Regions from separate parts of the Streptomyces sp. NPDC049597 genome, predicted to be linked through region 1. Evidence: predicted binding sites of a transcription regulator. Region 1 holds the regulator's gene; the other holds the start of a gene.

Region 1 (7,455 bases):
CGGCGGGCCCGGTCGCCGGCGCGAACTCGAGCGCGTCGTCCCCCTCGGCGTCGGTCACCCAGACGACGTGCTCCTCGCCGTCCACGCGGAACGTGCGCGGCAGCCGGGACCGCACGCCGGGCTCCACGGCGAGCGAACGCGCGGGCCCTCCGCGGTGGGTGACCCAGTGGATGCCGCCGCGGACCTCGACGGCGCTGCCGCGGCCGGTGTGGTCGGGGGCGGCGTCGCCGAGGTTGTGGTCGGCGTCGACGGGGCGGGAGCGCAGATCGGTGCGCTGACCGCCGAGCCTGATGTCGAGCCGGCGCGGCTCGGCGCCGGCCAGGTCGTCGAGGATCCACAGCTCGCCGGCGCAGGTGTAGACGACGCGGGTGCCGTCGGTGGCGGCCTGGCGGGCGTAGAAGCCCTCGATGTCGGTGTGCCGGCGAAGGTCGGAGCCGTCGGGCAGCGAGGAGTACAGCGCGCCGACTCCCTCGTGGTCGGACAGGAACGCGATCCGCTCGCCGACCCACAGGGGGTACTCGATGTTGCCGTCGACGCCCTCGTGGAGGCGTACGAACTCTCCGTCACCCGCCGCGTCGATCCACAACTTGCCCGCGGTACCGCCGCGGTAGCGCTTCCACGCCGCGGCCTCACGTCCCATCGTCGCCGAGAGCAACAGCGTCTGCGGCCCGAAGGCGACGTCGCCGACGGGCCCGTAGGGCAGGGTGGCGGCGGGGCCGCCGTCGAGGGGGACGGCCTGCGCCCAGGTGCGGCGCAACGACGCCTGCCCGTGGGTCGTGAGCGCGAGCACGTGGCCGTCCGGGGTCCAGCCGCGTACGGAGGTCTTGTAGCTGCCCCAGTGGGTCAGGCGGTCCGACGGCCCGCCGTCGAGGGGCGCGACGTGCACCTCGGGCGCGCCGTCGCGATACGAGGTCCAGGCGATGCGCGTGCCGTCGGGCGAGATTCTCGGATGGTTCACGGGCACGTCGTCGGCGCTGACGCGCCACGCGCGGCCGCCGTCGAGCGGCGCCACCCAGACGTCGTCCTCGGCGGTGAAGGCGATCGACTCGCCGTGCAGATGGGGAAACCGGAGGTAGGCAGGGTGCGTCACACCGTCACCCTAGGCAGGCGGAGGGCCCCCGCGTGAGGCTTTGGATCACTTGGCCGGAACGGCGGTCACGGTGACGGTCTCGGTGACGGTGACCGTGGGGCCCGGCCGGGGCGGCGCGCTGGTCCCGGGGCCCCTCGTGCCGGGCGCGGTGCTGCTCGGCGCGGCGGAGCAGTCGCCGAGCATGGTGGCCTGGAAGGCGACCTTCCCGTCGATCCGGGCGGTCAGATCCCCCCGTACGCACTGTCCGGCGCGCTCGTCGGTCACCTTGCCCTTGATGGTGATGACCTGGCCGGATTCGGTCTCTCCCCGGCAGTCGACCGTCGCGCTGCCCGGCGCCGGGGTGGTGGCCGTGGGGCTCGCCACCCTGTTCACGGTGGCGGTGCAGCTGAGCCACGCCACGTCGACGGTCAGCCGTTCCAGCGTGGCGGTCGCGGTCCGGTCGGTGGTGACGGCCACGGCGGCGGAGTCGAGCCCGCCGGCGGCCGGGTCGCAGGCGGCGAGGCCCGCGACGGCGATTGCGCAGGCGCCGGTGGCGACCACGGCTCTGAGCACACTCATGGGTGGCAGCGTGCCATCCACGAGGGCGCGGGAAAAGGACGGTTGCGGCCAGCGTGGTGCGCGTACGGTCCGTCCACGACCAGGAGGACCAGCCGCACACGCCGGCCGGCCGTCGGCCATGCGGCGGTGTTCCGCCGGGCGGTGCGCCACACGCCTACGCGCGTCAGGCGCGGTCCGGTCGCTGCCGCGGCGGGCTGAGCCAATGCCGCCCGGTGACGGGCCGTCACCCGGCCGGGCCGGCTGCCGCGGGCGGTCCCGCCACGCGGCCCCTCCTGCTCAGGACCAGCGGCCCGTGCGTCCCAGCAGCAGGGCAGTCGCCGCGGTTCCGGCGGTCGACGTGCGCAGCACGCTGCGACCCAGGCGGAACGGTTTGGCACCCGCCTCCGCGAACGCCTCCAGCTCCTGCGGGGACACGCCGCCCTCCGGGCCGACGACCAGCACGATCGAGCCCTTTTCGGGGAGTTCGGCGGTGGCCAGCGGCTCCGCGCCCTCCTCGTGCAGCACGGCCGCGAAGTCCGCGGCCGCCAGCAGCGCGGCCACCTGCTTGGTCGTCGCCGCCTCCGCGATCTCGGGGAAGCGCAGCCTGCGGGACTGCTTGCCCGCCTCCCGCGCGGTGGAACGCCATTTGGCCAGCGACTTGGCCCCGCGCTCGCCCTTCCACTGCGTGATGCAGCGCGCGGCCGCCCACGGCACGACGGCGTCCACGCCCGTCTCGGTCATCGTCTCCACGGCGAGTTCGCCGCGGTCACCCTTGGGCAGCGCCTGGACGACGGTGATCCTCGGCGCCGGTTCCGGCTCGGCCGGGCACTCCCGCACCTCGATCGTCAGCCGGTCCTTGCCCTCGGTGGCCAGCACGGTGCCTGCGGCTCCGCGGCCCTGACCGTCCGTCAGGACGATCTCCTCACCCGCCTGCAGCCGCCGTACGGACACGGCATGCCGTCCCTCGGGGCCGTCCAGGGTGACGACGCCGCCCGGCGCGACGCCTTCGAGCGACTCGACGACGAAGACGGGGGCGGTCATCGCGCACCCCCCATCGCCAACGCGGCGCGCGCGGAGTCGAGTTCCGCGACGAGGACCTCCACCAGCCGCCCGGCGGGCAGCTCGCGGGCCAACCGGTGGCCCTGCCCGGCCCACAGCGCCATGCCCTGCGGGTCCCCCGCCTTCGCCGCCGCCTTGCGCAGCCCGCTCGTCAGGTGGTGGACCTCGGGGTAGGCGGCGGGGGCGTACGGGCCGTGCTCGTGCATGAAGCGGTTCACCAGCCCGCGCGCCGGCCGCCCGGAGAAGGCACGGGTCAACGCGGTGCGGGCGAAGAGGGGATTGGTCATGGCCTGTTTGTGGAGGGCGTTCGCCCCGGACTCGGGACAGACGAGGAACGCCGTGCCGAGCTGCGCGGCGCTCGCTCCCGCCGCCAGCACCGCGGCGATCTGAGCGCCCCGCATCAGGCCTCCGGCCGCGACGACCGGCAGGTGCACCGCCTCGCGCACCAGGGGGATCAGGGAGAGCAGCCCGATGCCGGAGCCGTCCGCGGCCGGGTCGTCGCGGTGCGTTCCCTGGTGGCCGCCCGCCTCGATGCCCTGCACGCACACGGCGTCGGCACCCGCCCACTGCGCGGCCTGCGCCTCCTCCGGCGTGGTGACGGTGACCACCGTGACCGTGCCGGCGGCGGACAGGGCGGCGAGCGCGTCGCGCGAAGGGCAGCCGAAGGTGAAGGAGACGACCGGGACGGGGTCGTCGACCAGGATCGCGAGCTTGGCCTCGTAGCCGTCGTCCCGCCCCGCGTCGGGGTCGCCCAGCGGGGTCTCGTACCAGGAGGACTCACCGGCGAGCTGATGCCGGTAGACCTCGACGGCAGCCGGGTCGGCCGTGCCGGGCTGCGGCATGAACAGATTGACGCCGAAGGGGCTCGCGGTGCGGCTGCGGATCTGTTTGATCTCCTGGTACATGCCGTCCGCCGTCTTGTACCCGGCGGCGAGGAACCCGAGCCCGCCGGCGTCGGACACGGCGGCGGCGAGCTCCGGACAGGACGCACCCCCCGCCATGGGGGCCTGCACTATCGGATAACGGCAAAGACCGGTCAGCGCGGACGACATGCACGCATCGTCGCATGCCCCGGTCCCCCGACCGAATCGAGGATTCCGCCCCGCTGGGCCGGGCCGGGTGGCGCTTGCGGCGCCCTGTCCCTCCCACGCCTGTTCCCCCTGAACGGGGGCGTCCGCCCGACCCCCTGGGTGGACCCGCAGCGCCTCGATCCCCCTACGGCCTGGCGGCCGTGGTTCGTACCCCGTCTCTCGTCACCGGGGTGCGCCCCGGAGCCGTACCGTCCTTCGCGCGGTGTTCGCCGGCTGCGCCCGAACACCGCGCCTCAACCGCGGACGGGCCGGCTCTGCCCGCGGCACGTCCGGCCCGGCCGACCGGTGGGGAGACACCCCGCACCTCACACCCCGGCAGACCTGGATTTCGCGGGGGAGATCCCGCCCGTCCGGGCCTCTCCCACGGCCGCCAGGCCACAGGAGAGGTTCGACGGCACCGCGCGAAGCGTGCTGCGGGATCCAGGGGCAGAGCCCCCGGTCCCGGGAGGGACGGGGTGGGGAACCCCACGGGCTAACGCCCGTTGAACGCGTCCTTCAGACGCGAGAACAGACCCTGCTGCCCCGGCTGGAACTGGCCCGTCGGCCGCTCCTCGCCCCGCAGCTTCGCCAGGTCCCGCAGCAGCCGTTCCTGCTCCGGGTCCAGCTTCGTCGGCGTCGTCACCTCGACGTGGACGATCAGGTCGCCCCGGCCGCCTCCGCGCAGGTGCGTGATGCCGCGCCCGTGCAGCGGGATCGACTGGCCGGACTGCGTGCCGGGCCGGATGTCGACCTCCTCGATGCCGTCGAGCGTCTCCAGCGGGCACTTCGTGCCCAGCGCCGCCGCCGTCATGGGGATCGTCACCGTGCAGTGCAGGTCGTCGCCGCGTCGCTGGAAGACCGGGTGCGCGATCTCGTGGATCTCGACGTACAGGTCACCGGCGGGGCCGCCGCCCGGGCCGACCTCGCCCTCTCCGGCCAGCTGGATGCGCGTGCCGTTGTCGACACCCGCGGGGATCTTGACGGTGAGCGTGCGGCGCGACCGGATCCGGCCGTCTCCCGCGCACTCCGGGCACGGGGTCGGCACGACGGTGCCGAAGCCCTGGCACTGCGGGCACGGACGGGAGGTCATGACCTGGCCCAGGAAGGACCGCGTGACCTGCGAGACCTCGCCGCGGCCGCGGCACATGTCACAGGTCTGCGCGGAGGTGCCCGGCGCCGCGCCCTCGCCGGAGCACGTCGTGCACACCACGGCCGTGTCGACCTGGATGTCCTTGGTCGTGCCGAAGGCCGCCTCGTTGAGCTCGACCTCCAGGCGGATCATGGCGTCCTGGCCGCGCCGCGTACGCGAACGGGGCCCGCGCTGCGACGCCGTTCCGAAGAAGGCGTCCATGATGTCGGAGAAGTTCCCGAAGCCGCCCGCGCCGAAGCCGCCCGCACCACCGCCGCCGGCCTGGGACAGCGGGTCGCCGCCGAGGTCGTAGACCTGCTTCTTCTGCGGGTCCGAGAGCACCTCGTACGCCGCGTTGATCTCCTTGAAGCGCTCCTGCGTCTTCGGGTCCGGATTCACGTCCGGGTGGAGTTCACGCGCGAGGCGGCGGAAGGCCTTCTTGATCTCGTCCTGCGATGCGTCGCGGCGCACGCCGAGTACGGCGTAGTAGTCCGTGGCCACTTACGACTCCGCCAGGATCTGTCCGACGTAACGTGCCACTGCGCGTACCGCTCCCATCGTTCCGGGGTAGTCCATGCGGGTCGGTCCGACCACGCCGAGTTTGGCGACTGCCTCGCCGCCCGAACCGTAGCCGACCGAGACGACGGACGTGGAGTTCAGTCCCTCGTGGGCATTCTCATGCCCGATCCTCACGGTCACGCCCGATTCCTTGGCCTCGCCGAGCAGCTTGAGCAGCACGACGTGCTCCTCCAGCGCCTCCAGCACCGGCCTGATCGTCAGGGGGAAGTCGTGTCCGAAGCGGGTGAGATTGGCGGTGCCGCCGATCATCAGCCGCTCCTCGGTCTCCTCGACCAGCGTCTCCAGCAGGGTCGCGAGCACGGTGGAGACCGTGCCGCGGTCCTCCGTCTCGAAGGACTCGGGCAGGTCCTGCACCAGCTGCGGCACGTCCGTGAAGCGGCGGCCGACGACGCGGCTGTTGAGCCGGGCCCGCAGGTCGGCCAGCGACGTCTCGCCGAACGGCGCGGGGCAGTCGACCATCCGCTGCTCGACCCGGCCGGTGTCCGTGATCAGTACGAGCATCAGCCGGGCGGGCGCCAGCGACAGCAGCTCCACGTGCCGGACGGTCGAGCGGGTCAGCGAGGGGTACTGGACGACGGCGACCTGCCGGGTCAGCTGCGCGAGCAGGCGGACCGTGCGGCCCACGACGTCGTCGAGGTCGACGGCTCCGTCCAGGAAGTTCTGGATGGCCCGGCGCTCGGGGGACGACAGCGGCTTGACGCCGGCCAGCTTGTCGACGAACAGCCGGTAGCCCTTGTCCGTGGGGATGCGGCCGGCGCTGGTGTGGGGCTGGGCGATGTAGCCCTCCTCCTCCAGCACGGCCATGTCGTTGCGGACGGTGGCCGGGGAGACACCGAGCTTGTGGCGTTCCGTCAGCGCCTTGGAACCGACGGGCTCCTCGGTGCCGACGTAGTCCTGGACGATGGCGCGCAGGACTTCGAGCCTGCGTTCGCTGAGCATCGCGCGCACCTCCAGCTGCCGGTCCTTGGTGTGTCCTGGCACTCGATACGGCCGAGTGCCAGCTTCCCCCGGCCAGTGTACGGCGGCGGGGTACGCCCCTAGCAAGGGCGGCCGACCACGCTACCGCGAGACCTGTGCTGGTCGATGCGGATAGCGTCGCCGTATGGACGCCGCTTGGGAAGACTTCGGGTGGGAACGGCTGGCCGACGGAGTCGGCCGGCGCAGGTTGCCGGCCTGGGACGCGACCGTCGGCCTCGTGCTGGGCGAGCAGCACGTCCTGCTGTACGACACGGGCTCGACGATCCGTGAGGGCGCCGAGCTCCGCGTCCAGGCGCAGGCGCTGGCGGGCGGACGCCGCGTGACGTACATCGCACTGAGCCACCCGCACTTCGATCATGTGCTGGGCACGGCGGCGTTCGCCGGTACGGAGATCTACGGGGCGGTCGGCGTGGACACGCTGCTGAGCCGCGAACGCGACGCGATCCGCGCCGACGCGGTGCGGCACGGTGTCCCGGCGGCCGCGGCGGCGGAGGCGGCCGATCTGCTGGCGCTGCCGCACCACCTGGTGAGCGGGGAGTGCACGCTCGACCTGGGCGGCCGCCGGGTGCTGCTGGCCAACGTCGGACCGGGCCACTCGGGCCACGACCTCGCCCTCTTCGTGCCCGGCGACCCCGAGGTCGTCTTCTGCGGCGACCTGGTGGAGGAGTCGGGCGAGCCGCAGGCGGGCCCGGACGCGATCACCTCGCGCTGGCCGGCGGCGCTCGACCGCCTGCTCGCGCTCGGCGGCGAGGACGCGCTGTACGTGCCGGGGCACGGCGCGGCGGTGGACGCGGCGTTCGTGCGGACGCAGCGTGACGAGCTGGCGGCGCGTTTCGGCGTGTCGTAGGGCGACCGGTCGTATCGTCATCCGACATGCGCAGCTACAGCCCTGACCTGACACCTCCGTGGAAGCGGTCGGCACCGGTCCCGGAGGTACCCGCGGAGCCCGATCTGGTGGTGGAGGAGGTCGCGACCGGCTTCTGCGGAGCGGTGATCCGCTGCGAGGCGGGCAC
Region 2 (7,455 bases), on a different contig from region 1:
CCCGGACAGGCCGGGCGCCTGGCTCATGGCCACCGCCAGGCACCGCGCCGTCGATCTCGTACGCCGCAAGGAGACGTACGCCCGCAAGCTGGCCGAGGTGGGGCGCACGCTGCAGGACGCGCCGCCGCCGCCCGAACCGGCCGAGCCGGACGACATCGACGACGACCTGCTGCGGCTGATCTTCACCGCCTGCCATCCCGTGCTGTCCACCGGGGCCAGGGTCGCGCTCACGCTGAGGCTGCTCGGCGGGCTGACGACCGCGGAGATCGCCCGCGCCTTCCTCGTGCCGGAGCCGACGGTGGCGCAGAGGATCGTGCGCGCCAAGCGGACGCTGGCCACGGCGGACGTGGCCTTCGAGGCGCCGTACGGAGCCGAGCGCGCCGCGCGCCTGGGCTCCGTGCTCGACGTCATCTACCTGATCTTCAACGAGGGTTACGCGGCGACCGCGGGGGACGACCTCGTGCGCCCGGCGCTCTGCGAGGACGCGCTGCGGCTGGCCCGGGTCCTCGCCGGCCTGATGCCGGACGAACCGGAAGTCCACGGCCTGGCGGCGCTGCTGGAGTTCCAGGCGTCGCGCATCCCGGCCCGTACGGGGCCCTCGGGCGAGCCCGTCCTGCTCGCCGACCAGAACCGCGCCAAGTGGAACCGGCTGCTGATCCGGCGCGGCGTCGAGGCACTGGGGCGCGCCGGCGGCGGCCCGTACGGTCCGTACTGCCTCCAGGCCGCCATCGCCGCCTGCCACGCGCGGGCTCTCCGTTACCGGGACACCGACTGGGCGACGATCGCCGCGCTGTACGGGCAGTTGGTCCGTCTCGTGCCGTCCCCGGTCGTCGAACTGAACCGGGCGGTCGCGGTGTCGATGACCGAGGGGCCAGAGGCCGGGCTCGCACTGGTGGACGCGGTGGCCGGTGAACCGGCCCTGAAGGACTACCACTTGCTCCCGAGCGTTCGCGGCGACCTGCTGGCCCGGCTGGGCCGCGCCGAGGAGGCACGGGCGGAGTTCGAGCGGGCCGCGTCCCTCGCCCGCAACGCTCGGGAGAGGGAACTGCTGCTGGACCGGGCCGCTCGCGTCGTGCCGTAGCCGTAGCCGTAGCCGTAGCCGTAGCCGTAGCCGTAGCCGTAGCCGTAGCCGGGTGCGGGCCGCGCGCCCGGGGACGGTCCCGGTAGCCTCATGGTCATGTCAGGACGCACCCTCCCGCCCCTTCCTCCGCCCGTCGGCACACGGGCGTGGCCCGACCGCGCGTCGCTGCTCGCCGACCGGTCGCGGGCGATGGCGGAGCTCCACCGGCTGAGCATCGGCGGGGCCGTGCTCGTCCAACTGTGGCTGCTGGCCGCCGGCTTCGCCGTCGGCTGGGTGCTGGTCGCCGCCGCGCTGCGGACATTCGACGAGGCGATCGACATGTTCGGTCAGATGTTCGGCGGTGTGCTCCTCCTGCTCGGCGCCGCGTTCATGGTGCCGACCGGCCTGCTGATCGGCTTCGGCCTCGCCCGTGACGCGAAGGTGCGCGGGCTGCTGCGTGCCTGGAGCGGCCTGGACAGCGACCCGGCCGGCGACGCGCGCTTCGCCTCGCCGGGCCTGAGCCTGACCTGGTTCCTGCCGTCGTTCCTGATGTGCGCGGGCGGCCTGTGGACCTGCTTCGCCGTCCCGGCCGGCGCGGAGCCCGGCCAGGACACGGTGCCGGGAGTGGTGCTGCTGATGGGGCTCGGGATGATCCTGTGGCTGACGGGACTGATCGGCGTCTCGAAGGCGGTGGGCCACTACCGCTGGGCGCTGCGGCTGGTCCCGCCCCGGGCCCCGTCCGGCCCGCACGCCTGAGCCGGCGCCCTGCGCCCGCCGTGAGCCGGGCGCCCGCCCGGCCCTGAGCCGTGGCCCGCGCGCCGGATCCCTAGGCCGGGTGGCCCACCAGCATGGCCGGCGCCCCGGCCACCCGTGTGAGGAACACGGTCGCCGAGGCCGGGCCGCTGGGCTTCACCTTGCGGCGCAGTTCCTCCGGTTCGACCGCCGAGCCGCGCTTCTTGACGGTCAGGACGCCGACCTCGCGCTCCCTGAGCAGCGCCTTCAGCTTCTTCACGTTGAACGGCAGCGTGTCGGTGATCTCGTAGGCCGTGGCGTACGGCGTCGGGTGCAACTCGTCCGACGTGATGTAGGCGATCGTCTCGTCGATCAGGCCGCCCGAGACGTCCTCGGCGACCTCGGCGACCAGATGCGCGCGGATCGCCGCGCCGTCGGGCTCGTAGAGGTAGCGGCCGACCGCGCGGACGGCGGGGTCCTGCAGGCCGCGCCCGGTCAGGGTCCGCGGGCCCGGGAGCAGGGTCGCGCGGACCGCGCCCGGGTCCGTGCCGAACCAGAGCACCGCCTCCTTGACGTCGCCGCCGTCCGAGATCCACTCGGCCTCGGCGTCCCCGGGGACGGCCTCGTGCGGGATGCCCGGCGCGATCTTGAGCGCGGCGTGGGGGCGTGTGCGGGCCGCGGCGATCGCCCAGGACAGGGGCGGCGAGTACGCCTCCGGGTCGAAGATCCGGCCCCGGCCACCGCGTCGCGCCGGGTCCACGAACACCGCGTCGTACGCGGAGGTGTCGATGTCCGTCACGTCCGCGCAGCGGACCTCGACGAGATCGGCGAGCCCGAGCGCCTCGGCGTTGGCCCGCGCGGCCTCGGCCGTCAGCGGGTCCTTGTCCACGGCCAGGACGGAGATGCCCGCCCGCGCGAGCGCGAGCGCGTCGCCGCCGATGCCGCTGCACAGGTCGGCCACGCTGCGCACGCCGAGCGCGGCGAAGCGCTCGGCCCGGTGGGCGGCGACCGGCCGGCGGGTGGACTGCTCGACGCCGTTCGGGGTGAAGAACATCCGTCCGGCGTCCTCCGCGCCGAACTTCGCCGCCGCGCGCTGCCGCAGCCGGGCCTGCCCGAGGGCCGCCGAGACGAGCTCCGCCGGATGCTCGCGGCGCAGCCGGGTGGCCACCGCCAGTTCGTCGGCGGGGTCGTAGGAGGCGAGCGACGCCAGCAGCGCGGCCCCCTCCTCGGTGCGCAGGGCCAGGAAGGCGGCGAGCGGATCGGAGGCGTTCACCGGGCCATTGTGGGCCAGGCGGGGGATGCTCCGCGCGCACAGGCGGTGTCGGCCGGGCGGGCAGGCGCCGCGCTGACAGGATGCGACGCCATGCAGTCAGTACGACAAAAGGGAAAAGTAAGAGCGTACCGGGTCGGTGTGGGTCTCGTCGCGCTCCTCGTCGCCGCCACCGGCTCGGGCTGTGCGGGCGGTGACGGGCGGGACGCGCGTCCGGCACCGTCCGCCGCGGGGAAGCAGGTCCAGCGGGGCCCGGCGGGAAAGGAGCAGGCGGCGGGCCCGTCCGGCGCGTTGTCCGCGTACGCCGGGAAGGTCAGGCGGGCGCAGGCCGCGCGGGCCGCGGCAGCGAGGAGGTGGGGCCTGGAGCAGACCCCGCTCGCCGCGCCCCCGCCGCCGCAGACCAAGCCGAGGATCACCACCCGCAAGGGTTTCGAGGTCGAGGGCGGCGACGAACTGCCGCCGGTCTTCACCACCGTTCCGACCAAGGAGAAGATCGTCTTCCTGACGATCGACGACGGCGCGGAGAAGGACCCCGAGCTGCTGCGGATGATGTCCGAACTGCGGATCCCGTACAGCGCCTTCCTCAGCGACTACGTGATCGACGACGACTACGACTACTTCGAGAAGATGCAGGGCGGCGGCGTCGCGCTGCACAACCACACCCTCAACCACCCCTATCTGCCCGGCCTTTCGCGCTCCGCCCAGAAGCGGGAGATCTGCGGCCAGCAGGACAGGCTGCAGAAGCGGTACGGCACGCGCCCGCGGCTGTTCCGCCCGCCGTACGGGAACTACAACAAGGACACGCTGCGCGTCGCGAAGTCCTGCGGGATCGAGGCCGTGCCGCTGTGGGCGTCCGAGGCGTTCCCCGACCACATGGAGTGGCGCGAATGGGACCGGGACCTGCACCCCGGCGACATCATCCTCACCCACTTCCGGGGCCGCGGGGAGTGGAAGGGCACGATGCCGGACGTGATCCGGCGGGTCATGCGGACCGTGACCGCCAAGGGCTACGCCGTGGCGAAGCTGGAGGACTACGTGTGAGCCGCGCGCACCGGTCCCTCGCCGGGTTGCCGGGTCGCCGGCGGCCGGTGCGCCCCTTGCCGCGGCGGGCCGCGGACCCGGCCGAGCGCGTGGGCCGTACGGCGGCAGGGAGCGCGCCACTCGCCGCGGGCGGCACGGCCGCCTCAGGCGCGGCCGCGGCCGGATCAGGCCGCCACGCGGCGCTGCATTGGCACTCCGCTTGACCGAGTGCTAATCGCAGTCATAGTCTCGCTCCTGGCACTCCCCACCGGAGAGTGCCAACACAGCGACGGGCAGGTCCGGCACCCGCGACGACGGATCCACCTGGTCGCCACCTCAGATCAGTTAACCCCGTGAGATCTCCGAAGGGGGAGGTCGGATCGTGACGACCACCAGCTCCAAGGTTGCCATCAAGCCGCTCGAGGACCGCATTGTGGTCCAGCCGCTCGACGCCGAGCAGACCACGGCTTCTGGCCTGGTTATCCCGGACACCGCCAAGGAGAAGCCCCAGGAGGGCGTCGTCCTGGCCGTGGGCCCGGGCCGCTTCGAGAACGGCGAGCGCCTTCCGCTCGACGTGAACGTCGGCGACGTGGTGCTGTACAGCAAGTACGGCGGCACCGAAGTGAAGTACAGCGGCGAGGAGTACCTCGTCCTCTCGGCTCGCGACGTGCTCGCGATCGTCGAGAAGTAATTCCTGCTTCACCCGGCAGATTTGCTTTGAGCTGCGCCCCTGGCCACCCCGCTGACGCCGGGCGGCGAGGGGCGCGGTTCTTTTGAACACGATTTCCGAGAGGGCTGAATCGCTCCCATGGCGAAGATCCTGAAGTTCGACGAGGACGCCCGTCGCGCCCTCGAGCGCGGCGTCAACAAGCTTGCCGACACGGTCAAGGTGACGATCGGCCCCCGCGGCCGCAACGTCGTCATCGACAAGAAGTTCGGCGCGCCCACCATCACCAACGACGGTGTCACCATCGCCCGCGAGGTCGAGGTCGAGGACCCGTACGAGAACCTCGGCGCCCAGCTCGTGAAGGAGGTGGCGACCAAGACCAACGACATCGCGGGTGACGGTACGACCACCGCCACCGTGCTGGCCCAGGCCCTGGTCCGCGAGGGTCTGCGCAACGTCGCCGCCGGTGCCTCCCCGGCCGCCCTGAAGAAGGGCATCGACGCCGCGGTCAAGGCCGTGTCCGACGAGCTCCTCGCGACCGCCCGCCCGATCGAGGACAAGACCGACATCGCCGCCGTGGCCGCGCTCTCCGCGCAGGACCAGCAGGTCGGCGAGCTCATCGCCGAGGCGATGGACAAGGTCGGCAAGGACGGTGTCATCACCGTCGAGGAGTCCAACACCTTCGGCCTGGAGCTCGACTTCACCGAGGGCATGGCCTTCGACAAGGGCTACCTGTCCCCGTACATGGTGACCGACCAGGAGCGTATGGAGGCCGTTCTCGACGACCCGTACATCCTGATCCACCAGGGCAAGATCTCCTCCATCCAGGACCTGCTCCCGCTGCTGGAGAAGGTCATCCAGGCGGGTGGCTCCAAGCCGCTGCTGATCATCGCCGAGGACGTCGAGGGCGAGGCCCTGTCCACCCTCGTCGTCAACAAGATCCGCGGCACGTTCAACGCGGTGGCCGTCAAGGCCCCCGGCTTCGGCGACCGCCGCAAGGCGATGCTCGGCGACATGGCCACCCTCACCGGTGCCACCGTCATCGCCGAGGAGGTCGGCCTCAAGCTCGACCAGGCCGGTCTGGACGTGCTGGGCACCGCCCGCCGCGTCACCGTCACCAAGGACGACACCACCATCGTCGACGGTGGCGGCAACTCCGAGGACGTGCAGGGCCGCGTCAACCAGATCAAGGCCGAGATCGAGACCACGGACTCCGACTGGGACCGCGAGAAGCTCCAGGAGCGCCTCGCGAAGCTGGCCGGCGGCGTGTGCGTGATCAAGGTCGGTGCCGCCACCGAGGTGGAGCTGAAGGAGAAGAAGCACCGTCTGGAGGACGCCATCTCCGCGACCCGCGCCGCGGTCGAGGAGGGCATCGTCTCCGGTGGTGGCTCCGCGCTCGTCCACGCCGTGAAGGTGCTCGACGGCAACCTGGGCAAGGAGGGGGACGAGGCCACCGGTGTCGCCGTCGTCCGCCGCGCCGCCGTCGAGCCGCTGCGCTGGATCGCGGAGAACGCCGGCCTCGAGGGCTACGTCATCACCTCCAAGGTCGCGGAGCTCGAGGCGGGCCAGGGCTTCAACGCCGCCACCGGCGAGTACGGCGACCTGGTGAAGGCCGGCGTCATCGACCCGGTCAAGGTCACGCGCTCCGCCCTGGAGAACGCCGCCTCCATCGCCTCGCTGCTGCTCACGACCGAGACCCTGGTCGTCGAGAAGCCGGCCGACGAGGAGGCCGAGGCGGGCCACGGCCACGGTCACGGCCACAGCCACTGACGTACGGGCCTGACGGCCGTACGAGCCTGACGGCGCCTGCCGCGCAGAGAAGGCCCCCGTCCCCGCTGTCCGCGGGGGCGGGGGCCTTCCCGCTTCGACCGTCGTTCGACCGCCTTCCACCGGGGCCGTGGGTCACATCGCGCCGAGCTGCCGCATCAGCCGCATCATGTCGAAGTGCCACCAGCCTTCCTTGATCTTCCCGTCCTCGAACCGGAAGATCGTCGTGCCGGTCATGGAGCACTGCTCGCCCGTGGCCGGTATCCCCTGGAAATCGCCCTTGTGCCGGCCGTTGAAGGTCCACAGCATCACGACGTCGTCGCCCTCGGTGATCTGCCGGTCGAGCTCGAAGGTGAAGTCGAAGGCGTTGCGCCACATCGTGAGGTCGCGCCGGATGACGTCGATGCCGACCTCCGCGTCCTCCTCGTTGGCGATGTCGTGGTCGGTGTAGTCCTCGGCGAACACCTCCTCGATGGCGGCCATGTTCCCGCCGGCGGCGATCTCGTGGAAGAAGCGCCGGGCCGTCGCCGCGTTGAGCTGCTCCTCACGGACCACGTCGAGGTCGGTGAACGTCGGCATGCCGTCGCACAGAGCGACCATCTCCTGGAAGATCCGGTCGGTCTCGGGGAGCTTGGAGTTGCGCATCGCCTCCTCGTACGAGGGGAACTCGACGATCTCGACGTAGTGCGAGCCTTCGGCGCGGTCCTTGCCCATCATCAGGTGGGACGTGGTCCGCTTGCCCCTGGTCTTCTCGACCCACTGGTCCATGAGCGCGTTCACGCCGTCGAACCGGTCGGTCTTGTAGTCGATGATCTGTACGAATTTCATCGTGCCTCCCAGGATCGTACGTCCATTTTAGTGACGCAGATCACATCGCGGCGCCTCAGGCCGAGTGGCCGAGCGTCCCCGGGAGGACCGGGTCGGCGAACGGCAGCCCTC

Evidence for each region. Region 1 encodes HrcA, which represses chaperone genes, less so after heat shock. Its sites were predicted from a motif close to TTNGCACTCNGNNNNNCNGAGTGCNAA; they were not measured.
Region 2: a site for HrcA is predicted at 4,855-4,881, ahead of groL (chaperonin GroEL). Genes of this name have one in related genera too.

The regions. Positions count from the first base shown of each region.
Region 1 covers NZ_JBFAOY010000001.1:456,231-463,685, forward strand. Annotated here, with positions in the region: gene AB0K02_RS02110 (S41 family peptidase) at 1-1,090, opposite strand, end outside; gene AB0K02_RS02115 (hypothetical protein) at 1,136-1,648, opposite strand; gene AB0K02_RS02120 (16S rRNA (uracil(1498)-N(3))-methyltransferase) at 1,925-2,668, opposite strand; gene AB0K02_RS02125 (nitronate monooxygenase) at 2,665-3,738, opposite strand; gene dnaJ (molecular chaperone DnaJ) at 4,250-5,386, opposite strand; gene hrcA (heat-inducible transcriptional repressor HrcA) at 5,387-6,403, opposite strand; gene AB0K02_RS02140 (MBL fold metallo-hydrolase) at 6,567-7,289, shown strand; gene AB0K02_RS02145 (DUF3097 domain-containing protein) at 7,316-7,455, shown strand, end outside.
Region 2 covers NZ_JBFAOY010000004.1:70,025-77,479, reverse strand. Annotated here, with positions in the region: gene AB0K02_RS07005 (DUF6596 domain-containing protein) at 1-1,081, shown strand, start outside; gene AB0K02_RS07000 (hypothetical protein) at 1,178-1,816, shown strand; gene AB0K02_RS06995 (class I SAM-dependent methyltransferase) at 1,887-3,107, opposite strand; gene AB0K02_RS06990 (polysaccharide deacetylase family protein) at 3,156-4,103, shown strand; gene groES (co-chaperone GroES) at 4,465-4,773, shown strand; gene groL (chaperonin GroEL) at 4,891-6,519, shown strand; gene AB0K02_RS06975 (ester cyclase) at 6,652-7,344, opposite strand; gene AB0K02_RS06970 (hydroxyacid dehydrogenase) at 7,400-7,455, opposite strand, start outside.